Regions from separate parts of the Simiduia agarivorans SA1 genome, predicted to be linked through region 1. Evidence: predicted binding sites of a transcription regulator. Region 1 holds the regulator's gene; the other holds the start of a gene.
What was found. Region 1 encodes FliA, which starts transcription of late flagellar genes. Its sites were predicted from a motif close to TAAAGTTATNNNNNNNNCGGCCGATANCC; they were not measured.
Positions count from the first base shown of each region.

Region 2: the regulator FliA is predicted to act here: its motif matches at 2,488-2,516, upstream of pomA (flagellar motor protein PomA).

Region 1 is NC_018868.3:542,029-546,389, reverse strand. Features, by position in the region: gene M5M_RS02445 (protein phosphatase CheZ) at 1-746, opposite strand, end outside; gene cheY (chemotaxis response regulator CheY) at 800-1,183, opposite strand; gene M5M_RS02435 (RNA polymerase sigma factor FliA) at 1,301-2,050, opposite strand; gene M5M_RS02430 (MinD/ParA family protein) at 2,050-2,874, opposite strand; gene flhF (flagellar biosynthesis GTPase FlhF) at 2,905-4,361, opposite strand, start outside.
Region 2 is NC_018868.3:2,166,365-2,170,725, forward strand. Features, by position in the region: gene M5M_RS09670 (PilZ domain-containing protein) at 26-628, opposite strand; gene M5M_RS09675 (flagellar motor protein MotB) at 628-1,611, opposite strand; gene pomA (flagellar motor protein PomA) at 1,628-2,389, opposite strand; gene M5M_RS09685 (exodeoxyribonuclease VII small subunit) at 2,620-2,856, shown strand; gene ispA ((2E,6E)-farnesyl diphosphate synthase) at 2,872-3,753, shown strand; gene dxs (1-deoxy-D-xylulose-5-phosphate synthase) at 3,850-4,361, shown strand, end outside.

The sequences.
Region 1 (4,361 bases):
ACATCATCCTGCCCGGACACCACATCTTCGCGCTTGTCGGCGTGAATCTGCGGCCCCTCAGCTTCGCTGCCAGATTTCCCGCTGGCCTCCTGTTTATCGGCCGGAAAGTCGATTCCTGTAATTTCTTCAACTTGCCCTGCGATGCGCACCAAACCAACCAGCTGGCTTTCCACATCCGAAACCAGATCAATCACCTTTTTCAGCACTTGGCCGGTGAGATCCTGATACCCTTGCTCCAGAATAATGTCCTGCAAATTGCCATTCAGAATGCCGGCGCTGGCCTCGATCTGCCCGAGAAACTGGTCAATTCGCTGATACAAATCGCGGAAGTCATCTGCACTCAGCTCCCGGCGTTTTAAAGCGCGCCAGCTTTCGCCCAGCGTCGCTGCTTCCTGACCCAATTCCACCGCGATGGGTGCACAGGCCTCCACTTTATCCATGGTTTTATTGGCAGCGTCCTGCGTCAGGCGCAGAACATAGTTGAGACGATCGCTAGCGTCAGAGATCGCATCGGAATCCGTTACACCAGAATCGACATTGAAGTTTTTAATCGCATCGTGCAGTCCACGCGTCAGTTTGCCCACGTTATGGAACAAATGACGGTCGCGACTTTCGATGATTTGTTCGATCAGGCGGGACGCCTCATCGAATTGATCGCCCTGAAGCTTTTCAATCAGGAGCTTGGCGCAGTCCCGCAGCTCCGCAACGAATTCGTCATTGCCTTTTTGGTATTGCTCTTTTGCCATGAAATCGATGCCATTAGGGAAAAGTCGCCGGCGTCAGCCGGTTGCGTGAAGAATCAGCCTACGCGCTCAAAAATCTTGTCGATCTTTTCCTTCAGTACCTGGGCGGTAAACGGCTTGACTACATAGCCACTGACCCCGGCCTGCGCAGCCTCAATAATCTGATCCCTTTTGGCTTCTGCAGTCACCATTAACACCGGCAAAGACGCCAGCTTTTCGTCTGCCCTGACCTGCTTAAGCAGCTCGATTCCGGTCATCCCGGGCATATTCCAGTCAGTCACCAAAAAATCGAAGTCGCCAGACTTGAGCATCGGCAGCGCCGTAGCCCCGTCATCGGCCTCTTGGGTGTTGCTAAAGCCCAGATCGCGCAACAGATTCTTGATAATCCGCCGCATGGTGGAAAAATCATCAACGATCAGGATTTTCATGTTCTTGTCCAAAGCAACCTCCGTCGTACCCTGCTGGACGCTCTTTTCATCAGTCTAGTAGCTGAAATCACGGCTACCAGTTTTGTTTATCATTTCGTTATAAGAACGGCGAAATAGTAGCCAAACAGGCTAAAGTCCACCCTTCCAGCCTGTCAGCTTTGCCCGGAGGCGACCGGCAGCCTGGGAATGAATCTGGGAAACCCGGGATTCGCTCACACCCAGTACCTGGCCAATCTCTTTGAGATTGAGCTCTTCGTCATAATAAAGACTGAGTACCAGTTGTTCGCGTTCCGGTAGTTGGGTTATCGCCTGCGCCAGCGATTGCTTTAGCGCCTGTCGCTCAAAGGCGTCTGACGGCGCTTCAAGGCCCATGCTGCCTGCGCCTTCCGCAATGCCAGCCTCATCATCACCGGCAGATTCCTCATAACTGAATAGCCTGCTGTGCGCCGTATCGGTCAACATGGCACGGTAGTCATCCAGCGACAGCGCCATCGCATCGGCGATTTCCTTTTCCGCTGCATCGCGCCCTAGACTGGCTTCCAATTGCCGCGTGACCTCGGCAATTTTGCGCGCATTGCGGTGCACCGAACGGGGAACCCAGTCGCCCTTACGGGTTTCATCCATGATGGCACCCCGGATACGGATTCCGGCATAGGTCTCAAAACTGGCCCCTTTGGATGCGTCAAATTTCTGTGCTGCTTCCAGCAAGCCAATCATGCCGGCCTGAATCAGGTCATCCACCAGTACGCTGGCCGGCATTCTCAGCATCAGATGGTAGGCAATACGCTTTACCAACGGTGCGTAGTCCTCTACCCGGATCTGTGACTCAGCTGGCGTCGGGTCCTGCTGGTACATGGCCAATCCCTCAAGCGCTGCCATTAAACATCTGCCGTTGAGGTCGCCAACAGGCGTTCCACAAAGAACTCGAGTTGACCGCTGGCCGCTTTGGGCAAAGGCCAGCTCAGGACCCGCTCTGCCAAGCAACGGATGGCGGTAGCGGCTTTACTGGAAGGCGCGTATTCGATCAGCGCACGCTGGTGCTGCACAGCTTTGCGGAGGTTTTCGTCAAACGGGACTGCGCCTTCAAAATGCAATGTCACGTTCAGGAATTTATCGCACACCAACTGCAGCCGGTTGACCAGTTGTTTGCCTTCATTAGCAGACCGGGTCATATTGGCCACAACCCGGAATCGCTGCATGCCCGCATCTTTATTGAGCAACTTGATGAGGGCGTAGGCATCGGTCACCGAAGACGGCTCATCGCACACCACCACCAGCGCTTCATTGGCGGCCCTGACAAAGCTGATCACGGTATCGCTGATCCCAGCCGCAGTGTCGATAACGAGGACATCGAGTTGGTCAGACAGATCGCTGAAGGCGCGAATCAATGCTCCGTGTTGCTGTGGGCTGAGTGAGGCCATCTTCTGCACGCCTGAGGAAGCCGGCACAATACGGATACCGCCAGGGCCCGTAATCAGTACATCCCGCAGGCTGCAGCCACCACTCAGCACATCAGACAGGGTTTTGTCGGCCCTGATCCCCAACAATACGTCGATGTTGGCCAGCCCGAGGTCGGCATCCAAGAGCATGACGCGCTTGCCGGATTGGGCCAACGCTATCGACAGATTGACGGATATATTGCTCTTGCCTACACCGCCCTTTCCGCCGGTTACCGCGATGACCTGAACAGGCTGATGCCCCATAATGACTCCCACTACTGGTTACTGCTTTGATTATAGATGCTCAGCCCGAAGCTGCTGCCCCTGTGCTTTATGTGTGGCGGTAGCTTCGGCCAGCTTTTGCACGGCACAGGCGACCAGTTTGTGTCCTTTGGCCACATCCAGATCCTGCGGGATCTCCTGTCCCGCGGTGGTATAGAGCACTGGTGTCCTTTTGTTCATGACCAGTCCCAGGGTTTCCCCCAGGGAAATGGCCTCATCCAATTTGGTTAAAACCAACCCTTGGCGCCCTTCTTTCGGTAAATAGGCATGAAAACACGCTTTTTGCGCCTGAATCTGGCTATTTGCCGCCATGACCAGCAGGGTGTTCATGCCCTTGACCGCGGCCAAGGCGGCTTGTTGACGTGTCAATCGTTCATCACCGGGCCTCAATCCCGCGGTATCAATGAGAATCAGGGACTTACCGGACAGACTCTTCACCAATTGGGCCAGCGTTTGTCCGGCCGAGGGAACGGAAACCGGTATTCCGAGAATCTGACCAAGTGCATTCAATTGCTCATGCGCGGCAAGTCGGTATTGATCGATGCTGATCAGGCCAATGGACTCGACACCGTGCACCATTGCATAACGTACTGCCATTTTGGCCAATGTAGTCGTTTTGCCGACGCCAGTGGGCCCCACAAAGGCATATACCCCACCCTGTGCAACCCAGTCCTTTGCGTTGACCGGTAACCGTTGTGCCAGCAACGCGAGTGCCTCTGCCCACATCTGTTCTGAACCGGACTCGGTATTAACACCCGCCACCAGTCGCTCGCACAGAAACGCTGGTAGCCCCAGGTGACCGAGTTTGGTTTTCAGGGATTGGGTTGCCGGGGTGGCGGTATCGGCTGAGAGGCGCTCTGCCAACAGCTGCCGCATCTGGGCCAGCTCATTTTTAAGCTGATCCATCTGTTCCGTCGCCGCGTCGGCATCGTAGCGTTTGCGTACGTAGGGCTCATCGACCGCAACCGGTGTAACCGACGCCGCTGCCTGCTCGGGCTCACGACCGGGATGACTCAATTGCGATGCCCACAGATCACCGGGCTGCCCAAGCGATTGTGTGGTCTGATCTGCGCTGAAACGTTCACTGACGGGCTGGCCGAATACATTCAGCTTAGGTGCGGTGGCCTTGGCCTCCAGCTTGCGCCGGGCACGTTCGATTTCTGCCGCCCGTTGCAGCCCTGCAGGCTGATCTTCAGATGGCGTTTCCCGGATCAGTTTGTCGAGCGTATCCTGAAATTGCCAGGCATTGTCGCTGGCAAGCGGTGCTGCTGCCTCCTCAGGTTGCTGGGGCTGAGTCGCAAACGCCCGCTGGTCTTCCGGGACCTGGCCGCCAGTTTCTTGTGTGGCAAGCAGCTCGACGCCGTCGGGATGACGCTTGGTCGACAAAATAATGGCGCTTTCGCCCAGTTGTTCACGGGCAATTTCCAATGCGCGCCGCATGTTGGCTGCCACAATACGCTTGGTCGCCA
Region 2 (4,361 bases), 1.6 Mb from region 1:
TGATCCAGGCCGCAATTTACCGGCCTTACTTGGGTCCCTGACGCAACGCAGCCTGCAGCTCACTGACCTCCGCCTGATCATCCAGCTGGCGCTGCTCTCTCAGCAAGCTGCCCTGGCGTTTGACGATATGCTGGATCAGGCTTTCCTGATCCATGGCCGACAGCGCCATAAAATTGATGCGCAGATAGAATCCCTTATCACCCGCTTCGCAATCCAGCACCTGCCCGTAAGTGGCGATATGACGACCTTCTGGCCGCAGGATCAGGTCCAGGCTCAGGATTTTTCCCGCCGGAATCTGCTCGTCCACAATAAACGCCATGCCACAGGCAGAAATATTGACCTCGCGCACCCTGTGCGCGATTTCGCGCACCAGACGGCTATCGAGTTCCAACTGCGCAATGATGCAATTGATCTTGTTGTTGAGCGCACCGAAAAGCTCACGCATGGATTCTGACTGTATGCCCGGCAGCAACTGGGTAATGGTGTTCTCGTAGCGCGACAACAGGCTCAGGGTGTCCACCGGTTCCGCATCCCGCTCGGTCCGGCTGTTGGCCTCCTCCTCGGTGAGTACGCGGTAGGCCACCCCCACCTTGTCGTTAATCCGGAAAAAGCGGCGTCGCTCAGCCATCAGAAAACCTCACTGGGGTCTAAGTCAAACATGTAGTCCGGGTCCAGATTCAAATCCCGCAAAATATCCTGCCCCTCTTCTTTCAGTACTTCCAGGTCGGCCTGATCCAGATCGGAATCCAGCCCCTGTTGGATGACAATTTCCACCCGCCGGTTGCGCGCGCGGTTTTCGCTGCTGTCGTTGGCCACCAGCGGTTTGGTTTCGGCGAAGCCCGAGACCTGGAACCGACGCGGATTGATTTCATTTCCGCGCATCAGCTCCTGCGCCACACTCACCGCACGGCTGGAGGAAAGCTCCCAGTTCGATCGGTAGCGGGCGGTGGCGATGGGTACATTGTCGGTGTGGCCCTGCACCTCGATCTTGCCGGGCTTGGCCCGCAACACCGCGCGGATCTCTTCCATCACATCCGCATAATTGCCCACCAACTCAGCTGAGCCTGAACGGAACGAGCCTTTCTCGCGGATGCGGATAATGATTTTGCGGCCTTCGGTCTCGATTTCGATTTCACCGGCGACAATCTGGTCATGCAGGGATTGAGCGAGGTCGATGGCGTCCTGTTCAGTCTGCTGGATCAACTCTTCCAATTGTTGACGGATGCGCGCTTTCACACCTGCATCGCTGCTCACCTCGCCCTGCTCGACGTCGTACTCCTCGTTGCACTGCACCTCCAGACTCATCTCGGTGACGTCTTCGGTTTTTTGCCAGATTTCATTGATAGGGGTGGGGTCCGGCGTGCCCGGACTGAACTCCTGGGCAATGATGGATGTGCCTTTGGGAATATCGTTGACATTCAGTTTGTTCTGCACGCCAAAAGCCTGCGCCATGGAGCCGGCCAGGCGTTTGAATTTCATGGCGTCCATTTCGGAAAAAGACAGCAGCAATACGAAAAAGCACATCAGCAGCGCCATCAGGTCTGCGAAGGTGCCCATATAGGCCGGTAGCCCGGGGGGCGGGCATTTGCAGTCGTGTTCTTCGTCAGCCATGAAATTCCTTCAGCACTCAACCCGCGTCCGCAGCTTCGCGCTTGCCTTCCGGCAGGTAGGTGCGCAGCATCGAATCAATCACCCTCGGATTCTGCCCACCCTGAATCGCCAGCAAGGCATCGATAATCAGGCTCTTGGTGAGCGCTTCTTCGGAGGCGCGGAGTTTCAGCTTGTCGCCCATGGGCCCGAAAATACCGTTTGCCATGATTGCGCCATACAGCGTGGTCAACAGGGCAACGGCCATGGCCGGGCCAATGGACTTGGGGTCATCCATGTTCGAGAGCATGGCCACCAGCCCCACGAGTGTGCCGATCATGCCCATGGCCGGTGCGGTTTCCGCCATGCCGGCAAAAATTTTGGCGCCGTTCTCGTGCCGCTCAATGGCCAGGGCTTTGTCTTTCGACAGCAGTGTCTTCACCACTTCCGGGTCGTGGCCATCCACCAGCAACTGAATGCCCTTTTGCAAAAACTGATTGCTCACTTCCTTGCCTTCCAGGCTCAGCAGACCGCCTTTACGGGCGGCATCTGCCAGCTCCACGATTTCGGCAATCAGGTCTACCGGGTCGGTGCTCTTGAACATGAAGCTCTTGCCGGCAATCTTCATGGCCGACAGATAATGGCTGAGACCAAACTTGATCATGACCGCAAAGACCGACCCGCACACCACAATGACAAAGGACGGGGCGTCGGCAAACATACCGAGATTCCCGGCCATCAACATGGCGGTAACAATAAGGCCCAGGGTGCCCAATAAACCGATGAGAGTGGCTAAATCCACAAAATGCTCCTTTTGGTAAGCCAGCGCCGGCCAGCCTTCCGTTAACGCGGTTCCCCGTGACACTGAACGATGCAGTGCAGATTGCAGGGGATTGCCCTGTATATCGTCTGCCACCGGAAATACTGAAACTCGTCTTCCTTAGTTTAGTCAGGTATATGGCAAGCGCACGGCCGATTGACCCCTGTGGGCCGCTCGTATAGGGTTGCGGCTTTAAAAATGAGAGCCCCGTCATGACCGGTCGCAAAAAGCCACAGGACTTTGAACAATCGCTCGCGGCGCTGGAAGCGCTGGTAAACCGCATGGAAAAGGGCGAACTGACACTGGAAGAGTCGCTCAAGGCCTTTGAAGAAGGCGTCCAGCTCACGCGCGAATGCCAGACCCGACTGGCCGAGGCCGAGCAGCGGGTCAATCTGCTGCTGGAACAGGATGGCGAACTGCAAACCACGCCGCTCGACCCCGAACAATAATTCCGAGGAAATAGCATGGGCCCGGCTTTACAGGCACTGCGCGACCACGTCATCGCAGCAGTAGACGCGCGCCTTGCCGACGCCATCCGCGACTTCACAGGCCCGGGTGGCCAACTGGCCGAGGCCATGGCTTACAGCCTGACCAACGGCGGCAAACGCATCAGGCCATTACTGGTGTACGCCGCCGCCAACGCAATCGCGCCCTGCCAGCACCTGGACTGGCCCGCCGCCGCGGTGGAAGCCATCCATGCCTACAGCCTGGTACACGACGATCTGCCGGCCATGGACGATGACGACCTGCGCCGGGGCAAACCCACCACCCACATCGCCTTCGACGAAGCCAGCGCCATCCTCGCCGGCGACGGCCTGCAGACGCTGGCGTTCGAACTGCTGGCGCAAGCACCGTTCAGCGCAGAGCAGCGGTTGGCGTTTGTGCGCACCCTGGCCGAAGCTTCCGGGGCACGTGGCATGGTATTGGGTCAGGCCATCGACCTTGAGGCCGTCAATCGCCAACTCACCCTGACGCAGCTGGAACGCATGCACCGGCACAAAACCGGGGCGCTGATCCGCGCTGCAGTGGAACTGGGGGCTACGGCGGCGGGTGCCACGGACGCCCAACGACAGGCGCTGGTGCACTATGCAGAGACCATCGGCCTGGCGTTTCAGGTCCAGGACGACATACTGGATGTCACCAGCGATACCGCCACGCTGGGCAAAACCCAAGGCGCCGATCAGGCACTGAACAAACCCACTTATGTGTCGCTGCTGGGGCTCAGTGGTGCGCAGGCTCGGGTGGCAGCATTGCACCGGGACGCTCTCGACACCCTGCAACCCTTTGATCAGGGCGCCGACCCCCTGCGCGAGCTGGCGGACTACATTGTCCAACGCCGTCACTGAGCCGGCCGGCGAACACTTGTCTGACAGGACACTAGCCACCGGCGGCCCCAACCCCTAAAATGGCCGATTCGGTCAGCCTGTTAGCCCGCCATTTGCATGTTTAAGGAAATCCCCAGAAGCCGCCCGGCCACGCCATTACTGGACAGCGTCAACAGCCCCGAAGCGCTGCGTGCGCTGGACACGGCAGCGCTGGACCAACTGGCGCACGAACTGCGCCACTTCCTGCTGTATTGCGTGGGCCAGACCGGCGGTCACTTTGGTGCTGGCCTCGGCGTGGTCGAGCTGACCATTGCCCTGCACTATGTGTACAACACCCCGGCCGACAAGCTGGTGTGGGATGTGGGACACCAGACCTACCCGCACAAAATACTCACCGGCCGGCGCGAGCAAATGCTCAGCATGCGCCAGCGCGGTGGTCTGGCGGGCTTCCCCAAACGCACCGAGTCGGCGTTCGATAGCTTTGGCGTTGGCCACTCAAGCACCTCCATCTCCGCCGCCCTCGGTATGGCGCTGGGCCACCAGATGGCCGGCCTCGACAACAAAACCGTCGCCATCATCGGCGATGGCGCCATGACCGGTGGTATGGCCTTTGAGGCACTCACGCACGC